DNA from 3 places in the Streptomyces sp. NPDC001678 genome. Region 3 is predicted to be linked to each of the others. Evidence: riboswitches for the same ligand, from Rfam matches in the RefSeq annotation. Region 3 holds a riboswitch; each other region holds the start of a gene.
The links. A riboswitch is a leader RNA that binds a small molecule or an ion and turns the genes downstream of it on or off. The one in region 3 is predicted to bind thiamine pyrophosphate.
Positions count from the first base shown of each region.

Region 1: linked by a shared signal. The riboswitch ahead of ACFYZR_RS09790 (thiamine ABC transporter substrate binding subunit) and the one ahead of thiC (phosphomethylpyrimidine synthase ThiC) in region 3 are both predicted to bind thiamine pyrophosphate.
Region 2: linked by a shared signal. The riboswitch ahead of thiO (glycine oxidase ThiO) and the one ahead of thiC (phosphomethylpyrimidine synthase ThiC) in region 3 are both predicted to bind thiamine pyrophosphate.

Region 1 is NZ_JBIAUP010000004.1:91,257-96,654, reverse strand. It holds gene ACFYZR_RS09800 (phosphatidate cytidylyltransferase) at 1-293, shown strand, start outside; gene rlmN (23S rRNA (adenine(2503)-C(2))-methyltransferase RlmN) at 520-1,626, shown strand; TPP riboswitch at 1,689-1,794, shown strand; gene ACFYZR_RS09790 (thiamine ABC transporter substrate binding subunit) at 1,790-2,881, shown strand; gene ACFYZR_RS09785 (ABC transporter permease) at 2,965-4,578, shown strand; gene ACFYZR_RS09780 (ABC transporter ATP-binding protein) at 4,578-5,398, shown strand, end outside.
Region 2 is NZ_JBIAUP010000001.1:303,117-308,514, forward strand. It holds gene thiE (thiamine phosphate synthase) at 1-427, opposite strand, end outside; gene ACFYZR_RS01350 (Rv2175c family DNA-binding protein) at 526-891, opposite strand; gene ACFYZR_RS01355 (NAD(P)/FAD-dependent oxidoreductase) at 1,031-2,257, opposite strand; TPP riboswitch at 2,410-2,522, shown strand; gene thiO (glycine oxidase ThiO) at 2,628-3,773, shown strand; gene thiS (sulfur carrier protein ThiS) at 3,770-3,994, shown strand; gene ACFYZR_RS01370 (thiazole synthase) at 4,004-4,801, shown strand; gene pknB (Stk1 family PASTA domain-containing Ser/Thr kinase) at 5,070-5,398, shown strand, end outside.
Region 3 is NZ_JBIAUP010000003.1:246,650-252,047, forward strand. It holds gene ACFYZR_RS07865 (metallophosphoesterase family protein) at 1-108, shown strand, start outside; gene ACFYZR_RS07870 (hypothetical protein) at 289-1,185, shown strand; gene thiC (phosphomethylpyrimidine synthase ThiC) at 1,275-3,059, opposite strand; TPP riboswitch at 3,054-3,191, opposite strand; gene ACFYZR_RS07880 (YibE/F family protein) at 3,253-4,584, shown strand; gene ACFYZR_RS07885 (hypothetical protein) at 4,607-4,807, shown strand; gene ACFYZR_RS07890 (flotillin family protein) at 4,934-5,398, shown strand, end outside.

The sequences.
Region 1 (5,398 bases), on a different contig from region 3:
CCCGCGAGGGCCTGATGGGCGCGGTGCTGTTCGCGATGGTGGCGGGCGCGCTGTGCATGCAGCTGCTGATCGACGACGGGGCGTGGTGGCAGGGCCTGCTGCTGGGCCTCGCGGTGGCGGTCAGCGCCACGCTCGGCGACCTCGGTGAATCCATGATCAAGCGGGATCTGGGGATCAAGGACATGGGTGCCCTGCTCCCCGGCCACGGCGGGATCATGGACCGGCTGGACTCGCTGCTGCCGACGGCACCGGTGGTCTGGTTGCTGATGGTGGCGTTCGTGGGGAGCGGCTGAGGCCACGGCGCCACGCGGCGGTAGCCGCACATCGGACGCAGCATGGACCGGCTGGACTCGCTGCTGCCGACCGCGCCGGTGGTCTGGCTGCTGATGGTGGCGTTCGTCGGCTCCTGATGTCCGAACGCCTCTGACCTGGGGTTTTCGGTAGGTGTTCGATACGTGAGGGGTCCGTCGTCCACAGGACGGCGGGCCCCCTCCGTATGTCTGCGACACTGGTGGGACCATGCCTGCACCCGGAGAACTCACTTTCGTCGCCCCCCGCGGAGCCAAGCTGCCCCCGCGGCACCTCGCCGACCTCAGCCCCGCCGAGCGCCGCGAGGCCGTCGCCGCGATCGGCGAGAAGCCGTTCCGCGCCAAGCAGCTGTCCCAGCACTACTTCGCCCGCTACGCCCACGACCCGGCGCAGTGGACGGACATCCCGGCGGCGGCCCGCGAGAAGCTCGCCGGTGAGCTGCTGCCGGACCTGATGAGCGTGGTGCGGCACATCTCGTGCGACGACGACACCACCCGCAAGACCCTCTGGCGGCTGCACGACGGCAAGCTCGTCGAGTCCGTCCTGATGCGCTACCCGGACCGGGTCACCATGTGCATCAGCTCCCAGGCGGGCTGCGGTATGAACTGCCCGTTCTGCGCCACCGGCCAGGCCGGGCTGGACCGCAATCTGTCCACCGCCGAGATCGTCCACCAGATCGTCGACGGCATGCGCGCCCTGCGCGACGGCGAGGTGCCCGGCGGCCCGGCACGGCTGTCCAACATCGTCTTCATGGGCATGGGCGAGCCGCTGGCCAACTACAAGCGCGTCGTCGGCGCCATCCGCCGGCTGACCGACCCGGAGCCGGACGGCCTGGGCCTGTCCCAGCGCGGGATCACCGTCTCCACGGTCGGCCTGGTCCCGGCCATGCACCGGTTCGCCGACGAGGGCTTCAAGTGCCGTCTCGCGGTCTCGCTGCACGCGCCCGACGACGAGCTGCGCGACACCCTGGTGCCGGTCAACACCCGCTGGAAGGTCCGTGAGGTCCTCGACGCCGCCTGGGAGTACGCGGAGAAGTCCGGCCGCCGGATCTCCATCGAGTACGCCCTGATCCGCGACATCAACGACCAGGCCTGGCGTGGCGACCTGCTCGGCCGGCTCCTCAAGGGCAAGCGGGTGCACGTCAACCTGATCCCGCTCAACCCCACCCCCGGGTCCAAGTGGACGGCGTCCCGTCCGGAGGACGAGCGGGCCTTCGTCGAGGCCATCGCCGCCCACGGCGTGCCCGTGACCGTACGGGACACCCGCGGCCAGGAGATCGACGGCGCCTGCGGCCAGCTGGCCGCCACCGAGCGCTGAGCCGTATCGGTGCCGGCCGGGGAGACCGGTCGGCACTGATACGGTGCCTTTCGTACAAATGAACAATCCGACAGGGGAGCGCCCAGGGCGCTGAGAGTGCGGCACGGCCCGCAGACCCTCGGACCTGATCCGGTTAGTACCGGCGTAGGGAGTCAGCACCACCATGAACACCAGTCTTCGGCGTGCCGTCGTGGCGACGGCCGTCGCCGCCCTCGGCCTTCCCGCGCTCGCCGCCTGCGGCGGCTCCGGCGACAAGGGCGGTGAGGCGTCGGGCGGCAAGACCGTCACCCTCGTCTCGCACGACTCGTTCGTCGCCTCGGACTCCGTGCTCCAGGAATTCACCAAGCAGACCGGCTACAAGGTCAAGGTCGTCAAGGGCGGCGACGCCGGCCGGGCCGTCAACCAGGCGATCCTCTCCAAGAGCCACCCGCAGGGCGACGTCTTCTTCGGCGTCGACAACACCCTGCTCTCCCGGGCCCTCGACAACGGCCTGTTCACCGCCTACGAGGCCAAGGGCCTGGCCGGGGTCCCCAAGGAGTTCCAGGCCGACGCCGACGGGCACCGCGTCACGCCCGTCGACACCGGCGAGATCTGCGTCAACTACGACCGTGCGTACTTCGCCGACCACAAGATGGACCCGCCGAAGACGCTCGACGACCTGATCAAGCCGGAGTACAAGAACCTCCTCGTCACCGAGAACGCCGCCACCTCCTCGCCCGGCCTCGCCTTCCAGCTCGCGACCGCCGCCAAGTACGGCGACAACGGCTGGAAGGACTACTGGACCAAGCTGAAGGCCAATGGCGTCGAGGTCGTCGACGGCTGGGAGCAGGCCTACAACGAGCGCTTCTCCGGCTCCGCCGGCGGCAGGAAGGCCAAGGGCGACAAGCCCCTCGTCGTCTCCTACGCCTCCAGCCCGCCCGCCGAGGTCGCCGGCGCGAACCCGCTGCCCAAGGAGGGCCCGACCGGCGTCGCGACCGGCACCTGCTTCCGGCAGACCGAGTTCGCCGGCCTGCTCAAGGGCGCGAAGAACACCGAGGGCGGCAAGGCCCTGATCGACTTCATGCTGAGCCGGACGTTCCAGGAGGACATGCCCCTCCAGATGTACGTCAAGCCGGTCGTCAAGGACGCCAAGCTGCCCGAGATCTTCACCCGGTACGGAGCGCAGGTCCCCGACCCGCAGACCCTTGCCCCGGAGAAGATCGCCAAGAATCGCGACCAGTGGGTCAAGGAATGGTCCTCGCTCGTCCTGAAGTAACCGAACCAACCGGAGCGACCGCGGCCGAGGCGGCGGAGGGGCGGGCCACCGGCGTCCGCCGGACGGCGACGCGGCTCGGCCTGATGGCCGTGCCGCTCGCCTTCTTCGGCGTCTTCTTCGCCTACCCCGTCGCCTCGATCGTCACCCGCGGCCTCACGGACGGCGGCCGGTGGCAGCTCGCCCGCGTGGGCGAGGTGCTCACCGACCCGGGCATCCGCGACGTCCTGTGGTTCACGCTCTGGCAGGCGGCCGCCTCCACCGCCCTCACCCTCCTGCTGGCCCTGCCCGGCGCCTACGTCTTCGCGCGCCTGGACTTCCCCGGCAAACGGCTGCTCCGGGCCGTCGTCACGATCCCGTTCGTGCTGCCGACCGTCGTCGCCGGCTCGGCGTTCCTGGCGCTCGTGGGCCGCGGCGGGCTGCTGGACGAGCTGTGGGGCGTCCGCCTGGACACCACGGTCTGGGCGATCCTCCTCGCCCACGTCTTCTTCAACTACGCCGTGGTCGTGCGGACCGTCGGCGGGCTGTGGGCCCAGCTCGACCCCCGCCAGGAGGAGGCGGCACGCGTCCTCGGCGCCGGCCGCCTCGCCGCCTGGCGCCGGGTGACCCTGCCCGCGCTCGGCCCCGCCGTGGCCGCCGCCGCCCTCATGGTCTTCCTCTTCACCTTCACCTCCTTCGGCGTCGTCCAGATCCTGGGCGGACCCCGCTACGCCACGCTGGAGGTGGAGATCTACCAGCGGACCGCGCAGCTCCTCGACCTGCCCACGGCCGCCGTCCTCACCCTGCTGCAGTTCGTGGTCGTGGCCGCGCTGCTGGCCGTGCACGCCCGGACCGTACGGCGCCGCGAGGCGACGCTGCGGCTGGTGGACGCCTCCCGCACCGCCCACCGCCCGCGCGGCGCCGGCCAGTGGGCGCTGCTCATCTCCGTCCTCGCCGTCATCGCGCTGCTGGTGCTGCTGCCGCTGGGGGTGCTCGTCCTGCGCTCCTTCGAGGGCCCCGACGGCTACGGCCTCGCCTCCTACCGGGCGCTCACCTCGGCGGGCGCGGGCGGCGGCACCTTCACCGTCGCCGCGCTCGACACCATCGGCAACTCGCTCACCTACGCGCTCGCCGCCACCGCCATCGCGGTCGTCGTCGGCGGCCTCGCGGCCGCGGCCCTCACCCGGCGCGAGGGCAGGCTCGTCCGTGGGTTCGACGCGCTGCTGATGCTGCCGCTGGGCACCTCCGCCGTCACCGTCGGCTTCGGCTTCCTGATCGCCCTGGACGAGCCGCCGCTGGACCTGCGCACCTCGTGGATCCTGGTGCCGCTGGCCCAGGCGCTGGTGGGCGTGCCCTTCGTCGTCCGCACCGTGCTGCCCGTGCTGCGCGCGGTCGACACCCGGCTGCGGGAGGCGGCGGCGGTGCTCGGCGCGTCCCCGCTGCGGGCCTGGCGGGAGGTGGACCTGCCGCTGGTGGGCCGGGCCCTGGGCATCGCGGCGGGCTTCGCGTTCGCGGTGTCGCTGGGCGAGTTCGGCGCCACCGTCTTCATCGCCCGCCCCGACAACCCCACCCTGCCGGTGGCCGTGGCCCGGCTGCTGGGCCGCCCCGGCGAGCTGAACTACGGGCAGGCGATGGCCCTCAGCACGATCCTCATGCTGGTGTGCGCCGCGGCGCTGCTGGTGCTGGAGCGTGTGCGCACCGACCGTACGGGAGAGTTCTGATGCTTCGCCTCGAAGGCGTGACCGTCCGCTTCGGCGAGCGCGCGGTGCTGGACGCGGTGGACCTCGACGTCGCCGACCACGAGACCGTGTGCGTGCTCGGCCCCAGCGGCAGCGGCAAGTCGACGCTGCTGCGCGTGGTGGCCGGCCTCCAGCCGGCCGCCGCCGGGCGGGTGCTGCTCGGCGGGCGCGACCAGAGCGGGGTGCCCCCGCACCGGCGCGGGGTGGGCCTGATGTTCCAGGACCACCAGCTCTTCCCCCAGCGGGACGTCGTCGGGAACGTGGCCTTCGGGCTGCGCGTACGGGGGGCCGGGCGGGCCGAGTCCGAGCGGCGGGTGGCCGAGCTGCTCGACCTGGTGGGGCTGCCGGGCGCGCAGAAGCGGGCCGTGGGGGCGCTGTCGGGCGGTGAGCAACAGCGGGTCGCGCTGGCGCGGGCGCTGGCGCCCCAGCCCCGGCTGCTGATGCTCGACGAGCCGCTGGGGCAGCTCGACCGGGGCCTGCGCGAGCGGCTCGTGGTGGAGCTGCGCGGGCTGTTCGGGCGGCTGGGGACGACGGTGCTGGCCGTCACCCACGACCAGGGCGAGGCGTTCGCGCTCGCCGACCGGGTGGTGGTGATGCGCGACGGGCGGATCGCACAGGCGGGTACGCCGCTGGAGGTGTGGCGGCGGCCGGCGTCCGAGTTCGTGGCGCGTTTTCTGGGTTTTGACAACGTCGTTCCGGCGACGGTCACGGGTGAGCGGGCGGAGACGGTGTGGGGCGTGCTTCCCGTGCCGGAGGGGACGGAGCCGGGGGAGTGCGCGGTGCTGGTGCGGCCGGCGGGGGT
Region 2 (5,398 bases), on a different contig from region 3:
TGGGCGTGGGCCAGCAGGGGCCGGTGCAGAAGTAGTCCACGCCGGGCTCGGCGACGGCGGCGGCCACCTCGGCCTCGGCGTGCGTGGAGTGGCCGATCAGGACCTCGTCGCCGAGGATCGCCCGGGCGGCGGGCACGGGCAGATCGCCCTGGCCCAGGTGGAGCACGCCGGAGCCGGCGGCATGGGCGACGTCGGCGCGGTCGTTGACCGCGAAGAGCTTGCCGTGGCGACGGGCGGCCTCGGCGAAGACGGCGAGGTGCTCCAGCTCCTCACCGGCCTCCATGCCCTTGTCGCGGAGCTGGACGATGTCCACTCCGGAGGAGAGGACCGCGTCGAGGAACTCCGGCAGGTCGCCCTGGCGCTTGCGCGCGTCGGTGCACAGATACAGCCGGGCCTCGGCGAGCCGCTCGCGCGCGGTGACGGACATCGGGTGCTTCTCCCCCAGGTGGGCGGTGTGCGGGCGCGGGGCAGGGCCCCGCGCCCGCACACCGGACGGTGCTTCAGGCGGTGCTTGCTAAGGACAGGTCAGACGGCGAGCGCCTGGGCGCGGCGCTTCACCTCCGTGCCACGATTCTCGCTCAGCGCCTGCGCGGGGGTGCCGGGCAGGGTCGGGTCGGCGGTGAACAGCCACTCCAGCATCTCCTCGTCGCTGAAGCCGTCGTCACGCAGCAGCGTCAGGGTCCCGGCCAGGCCCTTGACGACCTTGCCCTCGCTGATGAAAGCGGCGGGCACCATGAGCACGCGGTTCTCGCCCCGGCGCACGGCGATCAGCTGGCCCTCCTTGACCAGCTGCCGGACACGCGTCACCTCGATGCCCAGCATCTCCGCGATGTCGGGGAGGTTGAGCCAGGCGGGTACGAGCGCATCGATCTTCACGTCAATCTCGGTCACGGGACAAGCCTGCCATCCGGGACTGACAGCCGGTAGCCGGGTTGACCCGAGCCGGGCCCCGGCCACCCCACCGGCCCCCCGCCGGCCCTCCTCCGGCCCCCGGATCGGCCTCGTGCCCGCCCCGGACGACGGACCGTCCTCAGACCACGGCGGCCTTCAGCGGAACGGACGCGTCCGCCGCCCTGGCCCGGTCCAGGACCGCGCCCTTCTCGATGAGCTTGCGCCCCTGCGCCAGATCGCGCGGCCGCCCCACGGCCAGCAGGGCCACCAGGACGCCCGAGCGCAGCCAGCACACCGTCCAGGCCAAGCCTGCGGGGTTGCCCCGCCAGACGAGCTCGTCGGCGGCCGCGTGGTGCCCCGCGTACTGCACGAACCGGCCGAACTGCTCGGACCAGAAGTACGGCACCGGGTCGTAGACCGAGCCCTCCTCGGGGCCGTGGACGATGTTCTCGGCGACGGTCCGGGGGCCCTGGAGGGCGTTGTCCCAGTGGTGGACCAGCAGCCGCTCGCCGTAGCGGGCCGAGGGGAAGGAGGCGCAGTCGCCGACCGCGTAGACGTCCGGCAGCGAGGTGCGCAGGCGGTCGTCGGTGACGACGGAGCGGTCCGCCGCCAGCTCGATCCCCGAGCCCGCGAGCCAGCCCGTGGCGGGGCGCGCCCCGATGCCGACGACGACGGCGTCGGCGGGCAGCCGGGTGCCGTCGTCGAGGACGACAGCGCCGGGCTCGACGGCCGTGACCCGGGCGCCGGTCAGCAGCCTTGCGCCGCTGTGGGCGTACCAGTCGACCATGTGGGCGGCGACCTCGGCGGGCATGGCGCCCGCGAGCGGCCGGTCGGCGGCCTCGACGACCGTCACCCGGCAGCCCGCCTCCCGGGCGGCGGTGGCGAACTCGGCGCCGATCCAGCCCGCTCCGACGGCGACGATGTCCTGCTGCCGGGCGAGGACGGGGCGCAGCCGCTCGGCGTCGTCGACGGTGCGCAGGACGTGGACGCCGGGCAGGTCCCCGGCTCCGGGCAGGCCGATGGGCTCGGCGCCGGTGGCGACGACCAGGACGTCGTAGCCGAGGGGCCCCTCGGCGGTGTCCAGGACGTGCTCGGCGGCGCGCAGGCCGGTGGCCGCGAGGCCGAGCCGCAGGTCGATGCCGAGCGAGTCGAAGTCCACGGCGAAGGCGGAGCCCTCGGCCTTGCCGAGCAGCACGGACTTGGACAGGGGCGGCCGGTCGTAGGGCTGGTGGGGCTCGTCGCCCAGGAGGGTGATGGTGCCGGTCCAGCCCTGTTCGCGCAGGGCGATGGCGGTCTGCACCCCGGCCATCCCCGCGCCGACGATCACGACGCGCCGGTCACTGCTGGTGTTCGTCTCCTCGCTCACACGATCAACTGTAGGCCCGATGCCCCGGTACGCCGGAGCGCCGCGTGAGGAGACCTCTGACACAACGTCACCGCACGGGGGCGGCGCGGGGCCGCCGACCGTGCCCGGCCGCCCTTCCGGGCGGTCCTCGGGCCGTACTAGGGTGGCAAGCTGCAAGCACTCGCGGGAGCCCGGGCGGACCGGGCTGAGAGGGAGGCTGGACGGCCTCCGACCGTACGAACCTGATCCGGGTCATGCCGGCGAAGGGAGGGGCTGGACGCCCATGCACGCGCATCGAACCCCTGGGGATCGAACACCGGCACATCGAACCAGGGCGCGCCCCGCGCGCCCGTACCGTCCGGGTCCCGCGCCGCGGACACCCGACGTCCTGGTGATCGGCGGCGGACTGATCGGCCTGGTCACGGCCTGGCGCACGGCCCAGCGCGGGCTGCGCGTGGCCGTGGCCGACCCCGCGCCCGGCGGGGGCGCGGCCCGGGTGGCCGCCGGGATGCTGGCCGCCGTCACCGAGCTCCACTACGGCGAGGAGACCCTCCTCGCCCTCAATCTGGCCTCGGCGCGGCGCTATCCCGCCTTCACGGCCGAGCTGGAGGAGGCCGCCGGCCTGGAGACCGGCTACCGCGCCTGCGGGACGCTCGCGGTCGCCCTGGACGCCGACGACCGGGCCCATCTGCGGGAGCTCCACGACCTCCAGCGCCGCTGCGGCCTCACGTCGCAGTGGCTGACCGGGCGCGAGTGCCGCCGGCTGGAGCCGATGCTCGCGCCGGGCGTGCGCGGCGGCCTCCACGCCCTCGGCGACCACCAGACCGACCCCCGGCGGCTCGCCCGGGCGCTGCTGGTGGCCTGCGAGCGCGAGGGCGTGGCCTTCCACCGCTCGGAGGCCGTACGGCTGCTGCTGACCGGGGACCGGGCCACGGGGGCGCTGCTCGCCGACGGCACCCGGCTCGCCGCCGGCCGGACCGTCCTGGCCGCCGGGAGCCTCAGCGGCCGGCTGACGGGCCTGCCCGAGGACGTCGTACCGCCGGTCCGCCCGGTCAAGGGCCAGGTCCTGCGACTGCGCGTGCCGGAGTCGTACACGGCGGTCAACGGGCCCTTCCTCTCCCGGACCGTCCGGGCCGTGGTGCGCGGCGGGCACGTCTACCTCGTGCCGCGCGAGAACGGCGAGCTGGTCGTCGGGGCGACGACCGAGGAGCTGGGCTGGGACACGACCGTGACGGCCGGCGGCGTCTACGAGCTGCTGCGCGACGCCCACGAGCTGGTGCCCGGCATCACCGAGCTGCCGCTCGTGGAGACCCTCGCCGGGCTGCGCCCCGGCTCGCCCGACAACGCCCCGCTGCTGGGCCCGACCGCCCTGCCGGGCCTGTTCGCGGCCACCGGCCACCACCGCAACGGCGTGCTGCTCACCCCCGTCACCGGGGACGTGATGGCCGAGGCGCTGACCACCGGCCGGCTGCCCGAGGAGGCCCGGCCGTTCTCCCCACTACGCTTCACCCCCGCACTTCAGGAGCAGCCCGCATGACCGGCAGCGACATGACCACGCACATCATCAGCGTCAACGGCGAGCCGACGACCGTCCCGGCGGGGACGACGCTCGACGGGCTCGTGGCGACGCTCACCACCGAGCGCGGCGGGGTCGCCGCCGCCGTCAACGAGGCCGTGGTCCCCCGGGGCCAGTGGCCGGCGACCGCCCTCGGCGAGGGCGACCGGGTCGAGGTGCTCACCGCGGTTCAGGGAGGCTGATCAGCACAGATGGCGGACGATCTGCTCACCATCGCGGACACCCCGTTCACCTCCCGGCTGATCATGGGCACGGGTGGCGCCCCCAGCCTGGACGTCCTGGAGCGCGCCCTGCTGGCCTCCGGCACGGAGCTGACCACGGTCGCGATGCGGCGGCTGGACGCGACGGTACGGGGCTCCGTGCTGTCCGTCCTGGAGAAGCACGGCATCCGGGTGCTGCCGAACACGGCGGGCTGCTTCACCGCGGGCGAGGCGGTCCTCACCGCCCGGCTGGCCCGGGAGGCGCTCGGCACGGACTGGGTGAAGCTGGAGGTGATCGCCGACGAGCGCACCCTGCTGCCCGACCCGATCGAGCTCCTGGACGCCGCGGAGATCCTCGTCGACGACGGCTTCACCGTGCTGCCGTACACCAACGACGACCCGGTCCTGGCCCGCAAGCTGGAGGACGTCGGCTGCGCGGCGATCATGCCGCTGGGCGCGCCCATCGGCTCGGGCCTGGGCATCCGCAACCCCCACAACTTCCAGCTGATCACCGAGCGGGCGTCCGTCCCGGTGATCCTGGACGCGGGCGCGGGCACCGCGTCGGACGCGGCGCTGGCCATGGAGCTGGGGTGCGCGGCGGTGATGCTGGCGTCGGCGGTGACGCGGGCGCAGGAGCCGGTACTGATGGCGGAGGCGATGCGGCACGCGGTCGAGGCGGGGCGGCTGGCGCATCGCGCCGGGCGCATCCCCCGCCGCCACTTCGCGGAGGCGTCCTCCACGATGGAGGGCCTCGCGGCCCTCGACCCGGAGCGGCCGGCGTTCGCGTAGCGGGAACGGTGCGGCCCGGTGGGCCCGTTTGTGCCCACCCTCCCCCAGCTACCGCTGGGAGGTGCCCCCAGCCTTGCGGAACGCCTGCCCACAAACGGGCGGGGGTGCGAGGGGGCGCAGCCCCGCTCGGAAACGGTGAAAGGGCGGGGCTGGGGCGAGCGCCCGCAGGGCCCGCCACCAGCGCCCCTGTCACCGTTCGGCTGCAGAACAGACGCACGAGCCGCAGGCCATACGGGCCACCCGGCAACGCCTCGTAGACTCGTGTGCCGTGGATACGACCCTGCCCGACCCCCTTGTCGACCAGCTGCTCGACGGCCGCTACCGCGTCGAGGCGCGGGTCGCCGTGGGCGGCATGGCCACCGTCTACCGTGCCCTGGACACCCGGCTCGACCGGGTGCTCGCCCTGAAGGTGATGCACCCCTCGCTCGCCGCGGACGGCGTCTTCGTGGAGCGTTTCATCCGCGAGGCCAAGTCCGTGGCCCGGCTGGACCACCCCAATGTGGTGAGCGTCTTCGACCAGGGCACCGACGGCGCGTACGTCTATCTGGCGATGGAGTACGTGGCGGGCTGCACCCTCCGCGACATCCTGCGCGAGCG
Region 3 (5,398 bases):
CGCGTGGAGGGTCCGCATCTGTACGCCGACGGGCTCGCGCTCGCCATGGACGGCGGCGTCACCATGGCCGGAAAACTGCTGGTCGTACAACTCCCGCTGGCGGGCTGAGGGTTCAGCGGGCCGCCGCACGGGCAGGTGAGGAGTTCCACCGACGCGGGGTAATTCGGGAAACCGGCTGTCACCACGCGGCGGTGCGGCTCTACCATCGGCTTATCCGTAGCAGGCTCTCCTCCGTTTCCGCCCACCGTCGGCACCGGCCGGCAAGAGGGCCCTACGGAGCATCGGGGGATGCACATGAACAGCGCTCCGCACCTGCTGACCGAGGACCGCCCGGAATTCGAGCGAGTTCTCGACCAGGCGTTGCGTACCGCGAACCATGACCCACAGATCAGCGCCCTGGCCGCCGCGATAGGACAGCGCCTCAATACCGAACAGTTGCGCAGTATGGCCCTCAGCGCCATGACGGCCATCTCCGCCTGTGCGATGACGGAATATCAGGACTTCGTCAGGGCACGGGAGGAGCAGCGCGCCTGGTCGGCCACCGCCAGGCCCCCGGCGGGCGAGGACGACGGCCGTACGGGCGCGCCGTCCCCCGCCCTCTCCCCCGCGGACGTCCCCGAGGACCAGGGAGCGGGCGCCGGCGCGGTCGTCGTCGTGCTCGCCCCCGTCCTGGCGGGGATCGCCGCCTTCCTCTTCCTGCTCATCGGCTACGTCCTGCGGACGGTCGGGTCGAACGGGGCCGTCGCCGACCCGATCATCAAGATCGGCTGGTGGTTCGGCGGCTTCACCGTCGCCGCGGTGCTCATCGCCAGCTCCGGCATGCTGGTCACGGCCGTGCGCAACGGCAGGCAGACCGAGGAGACGCCACGACACGACGGCCTCTCCGACGGCTACGACCAGCTCTCCCAGGAGACCGAGCGGGCCCGTGAGGCCTGGCGGCAGGCGCTGCTGGACCGGGGCATCCTGCCCTTCCTCCGGGAGTCGCTGGCCAACACCCCGGGCGCACAACGTCGCCCGCCCTCCCCCAGAAACCACACCGGGCCCGGCCGTACCCCCCAGCTCGGCTACTCCCGGCCCGGCTTCTCGAGCCCCGACGACGGCCGGTCCTCCGCCGGCCGCACGGGCTTCACCAGCCCGGACTACACCGGCCCCGAGTTCGGCGGCCCGGGCCACCGGAAGGACTGACCGAGGGGGTGCGCGACGAGCGTCGCACACCCCCGTGAAACCGCCTCCGCAAGGCTCCGGAGAGCCCCGGAGGCGGCTCGCTCCGCCGGCTACTCGGCGATCGGGAGATACACCCGGTTGCCCGCTGCGGCGAATTCGCGGGACTTCTCCGCCATTCCGGCCTCGGGGTCGACACCGGGATCTGCGCCCGGACCCCCGCCGAGATCCCCGCCGTGCTCACGACGAATGTCCTGAGAGATCTTCATCGAACAGAACTTCGGGCCGCACATCGAGCAGAAGTGCGCGGTCTTCGCCGGCTCCGCGGGAAGCGTCTCGTCGTGGAAGGCGCGGGCGGTGTCCGGGTCGAGGGCCAGATTGAACTGGTCCTCCCAGCGGAATTCGAAACGCGCGTCGGAGAGCGCGTCGTCCCACTCCTGGGCGCCCGGGTGGCCCTTGGCCAGATCCGCCGCATGCGCCGCGATCTTGTAGGTGATCACACCGGTCTTGACGTCGTCGCGGTCCGGCAGGCCCAGGTGCTCCTTGGGCGTGACGTAGCAGAGCATCGCCGTGCCCCACCAGGCGATCATCGCCGCGCCGATCCCCGAGGTGATGTGGTCGTACGCGGGCGCGACATCCGTGGTCAGCGGGCCGAGCGTGTAGAACGGGGCCTCCTCGCAGATCTCCTGCTGGAGGTCGATGTTCTCCTTGATCTTGTGCATCGGGACATGGCCCGGGCCCTCGATCATCGTCTGGACGTTGTGCCGCTTGGCGATCCGGTTGAGCTCGCCGAGGGTCTTCAGCTCGGCGAACTGCGCCTCGTCGTTCGCATCCGCGATCGAACCGGGGCGCAGCCCGTCACCGAGCGAGTAGGTGACGTCGTACGCGGCGAGGATCTCGCAGAGCTCCTCGAAGTTCTCGTAGAGGAACGACTCCTTGTGGTGCGCCAGGCACCACGCGGCCATGATCGAGCCGCCGCGGGAGACGATGCCGGTCTTGCGGCGGGCGGTCAGCGGGACGTAGCGCAGCAGCACGCCGGCGTGGACGGTCATGTAGTCGACGCCCTGCTCGGCCTGCTCGATGACCGTGTCCTTGTAGATCTCCCAGGTCAGCTCCTCGGCCTTGCCGTCGACCTTCTCCAGGGCCTGGTAGAGCGGCACGGTGCCGATGGGCACGGGGGAGTTGCGCAGCACCCACTCACGGGTGGTGTGGATGTTGCGGCCGGTGGAGAGGTCCATGACCGTGTCGGCGCCCCAGCGGGTCGCCCAGGTCATCTTCTCCACCTCCTCCTCGATGGAGGAGGTGACGGCGGAGTTGCCGATGTTGGCGTTCACCTTGACCAGGAACTTCTTGCCGATGATCATCGGCTCGATCTCCGGGTGGTTCACATTCGCCGGGAGGACGGCCCGGCCCGCCGCGATCTCCTCGCGGACCGTCTCGGGAGAGACGTTCTCGCGGAGGGCGACGTACTCCATCTCCGCGGTGATCTCGCCCCGGCGCGCGTAGGCGAGCTGGGTGACCGCCGCGCCGTCGCGGCCCCGGCGGGGCTGGCGGGGGCGGCCCGGGAAGACCGCGTCGAGGTTCTTCAGGCCCCCTCGGGGGGACGTGTGCTTGATGCCGTCGTCCTCCGGGCGCATGGGACGCCCCGCGTACTCCTCGGTGTCGCCGCGGGCGATGATCCAGTTCTCCCGCAGCGGGGCGAGACCGCGCCGGACGTTCGTCTCGACGGCCGGGTCGGTGTACGGGCCGGAGGTGTCGTACAGCCGGACGTCCTGCCCGTTGGTGAGGTGGACCCGCCGCACCGGAACCCTGAGGTCCGGCCGCGAGCCGGTCACGTAGTCCTTGTGCCAGCCGATCTCCCGGCCGGTCGCGGACGTGCGTGCATCCTGCGTGGTCATCAGACCGTAACTCCCTACGCCGGCATTACCCGGTAACAGGTTCGGCGGTCGACGCAGCGGCGTTCGTACGTGCGGTCGTACGAAGGTCAGCGCCCTCTCAGCCCGGTGCTCCGAGCTCCCGCGATTGCAAAGGTGCCACCACGCTAGCGCCTCCGTCCGCCGGAGGGCCAGTGGGGCTTGCGATGATGCCGCAGTGAGCCCCACCGATCCCACACCCCACGCCCCCCACCCTCCCGCGCACGGCCACGCGCACGGACATTCCCATGGCCACTCCCACAGTCACGGGCCCGCGACGCCCGTCTCGTCGCACCTCCGCAAGGTGATCGCGGCGGTGCTCGTCCCCTTCACGGTGGCGGTGCTGGCCGGCCTGATAGTCCTCTGGCCCGGCGGCGCGCCACCGCACCAGCACACCGGTGTCGGCCTCGATCAGCAGTTGCGGTCGGGGCAGGTGACGAAGATCGAGAAATTCGACTGCCCGAAGTCCGGCGGGCTGCCGGCCGGGCCCCAGCAGAGCCCGTCGCCTCCCCCGGCCCCCGCCCAGGGAACCTGCGAGAAGGCCACCATCGAGGTGACCGAGGGCCCGGACAAGGGCAAGTCCTTCACCGAGATCGTCCAGCCGAGCGCGTCGCGCCGCTACGACGTGGGCCAGAAGGTGATCCTCGCCTACGCGCCGAAGGCCCCGGAGAATCTGCGCTATTCGGTCACGGACGTGGATCGTGACTTCCCAATGGCCCTGCTCGCGGGGGTGTTCGCGCTCGCGGTCGTGGTCGTGGGCCGACTGCGCGGGATCTTCGCGCTGGTGGCTCTGGTGATCAGTTTCGGGGTGCTGACGCTGTTCATCCTCCCGGCGATCCTCCAGGGCTCGAATCCCCTGCTGGTCGCCGTGATCGGCGGCAGCGCGATCATGCTGATCGCGCTCTATATGTGCCATGGGCTCAACGCGCGCACCTCGGTGGCGGTGCTGGGCACGCTGACGTCCCTGGTGGTCATCGGGCTGCTCGGGTCGCTGTTCATCGACTGGGCCCATCTGACGGGCAACACGGACGACCAGACGGGACTCGTGCACGGCCTCTATCCGCAGATCGAGATCCGGGGCCTGCTGCTCGCCGGCATCATCATCGGCTCGCTGGGGGTCCTCGACGACGTCACGGTCACCCAGACCTCGGCGGTGTGGGAGCTGAAGGACGCCAACCCGTCGGCGAATTGGCGGAAACTCTACGGTTCCGCGATGCGCATCGGGCGGGACCATATCGCCTCGGTCGTGAATACGCTGGTCATGGCGTACGCGGGCGCGTCCCTACCGCTGTTGCTGCTGTTCTCGATCGCGGACAGCGGTGTGGGCACGGTGGCGACCAGCGAGATCGTCGCGGAGGAGATCGTCCGGACGCTGGTGGGCAGCATCGGCCTGGTCGCCTCGGTGCCGGTGACGACCCTGCTCGCCGCGCTCGTTGTCAGTGCCGACCGGCATGATGGGGGCAAGGGGAGGGCGAAGGCCCGGGGCGGCAGGCGTCGCCGCGCGAAGTAGCGGGGAGACGGGGGGGCTTCCGGTGGTCGGTGAGCTGGGAAGAGTGACGGGGACGGTCGGTCCCGGGCTGGTCGGCGAGGTGATCGTGCGGGTCCGGGGCGGCGCCGAGGCCTTCCTGGCCTACGCCGCCGAGCCGGGCGAGCGCATCGAGCGGGGGACGGTCGTGATGGTCACGGAATATCAACCGCCGCGCACCGTCTATGTGACGTCCGCCTACACCTGATTCCAAGGTCGCAGGCGGGGTATCAGCGTCTTCACCCGGCCTCGCCGGGTTGCGCATCCGGCCTCGCCGGGTCGCGCATTCGTGAACGGACGGCCCCGCAGCGGGCCGTAAAGGGGGGAGACACGCATGGTCGTCGGCATCGTGGCGGGGACCGTCCTCGTCGCGGTCATCGTTCTGGTCGGGCTGTTCAAGCTCATGTGGCGGGTCGCGGAGCCCAACGAGGCCCTGATCATCTCCGGTTCCAAGCACCGCACGGAGGGCTTGGGGGACGGGCTGGGATTCCGGATAGTCACGGGGCGGGGGACGTTCGTGCTGCCGGGGGTACAGGCGGTGCGCAAGTTGTCCCTCGACCTCAACGAGGCGGATCTCAACGTGGATTGCGTCACCAAGCAGGGCATCCCCCTGAAGGTGCACGGCGTGGTGATCTTCAAGGTGGGCGATGACTTCGTCTCGATCGCCAACGCCGCCCGCCGCTTCCTCGACCAGCAGAAACATATGCCCGAGCGGGTGCACAACGTCTTCGCGGGCCATCTGCGCTCGATCGTCGGCGGGTTGACCGTGGAGGACATGATCCGCGACCGGGAGCGGCTG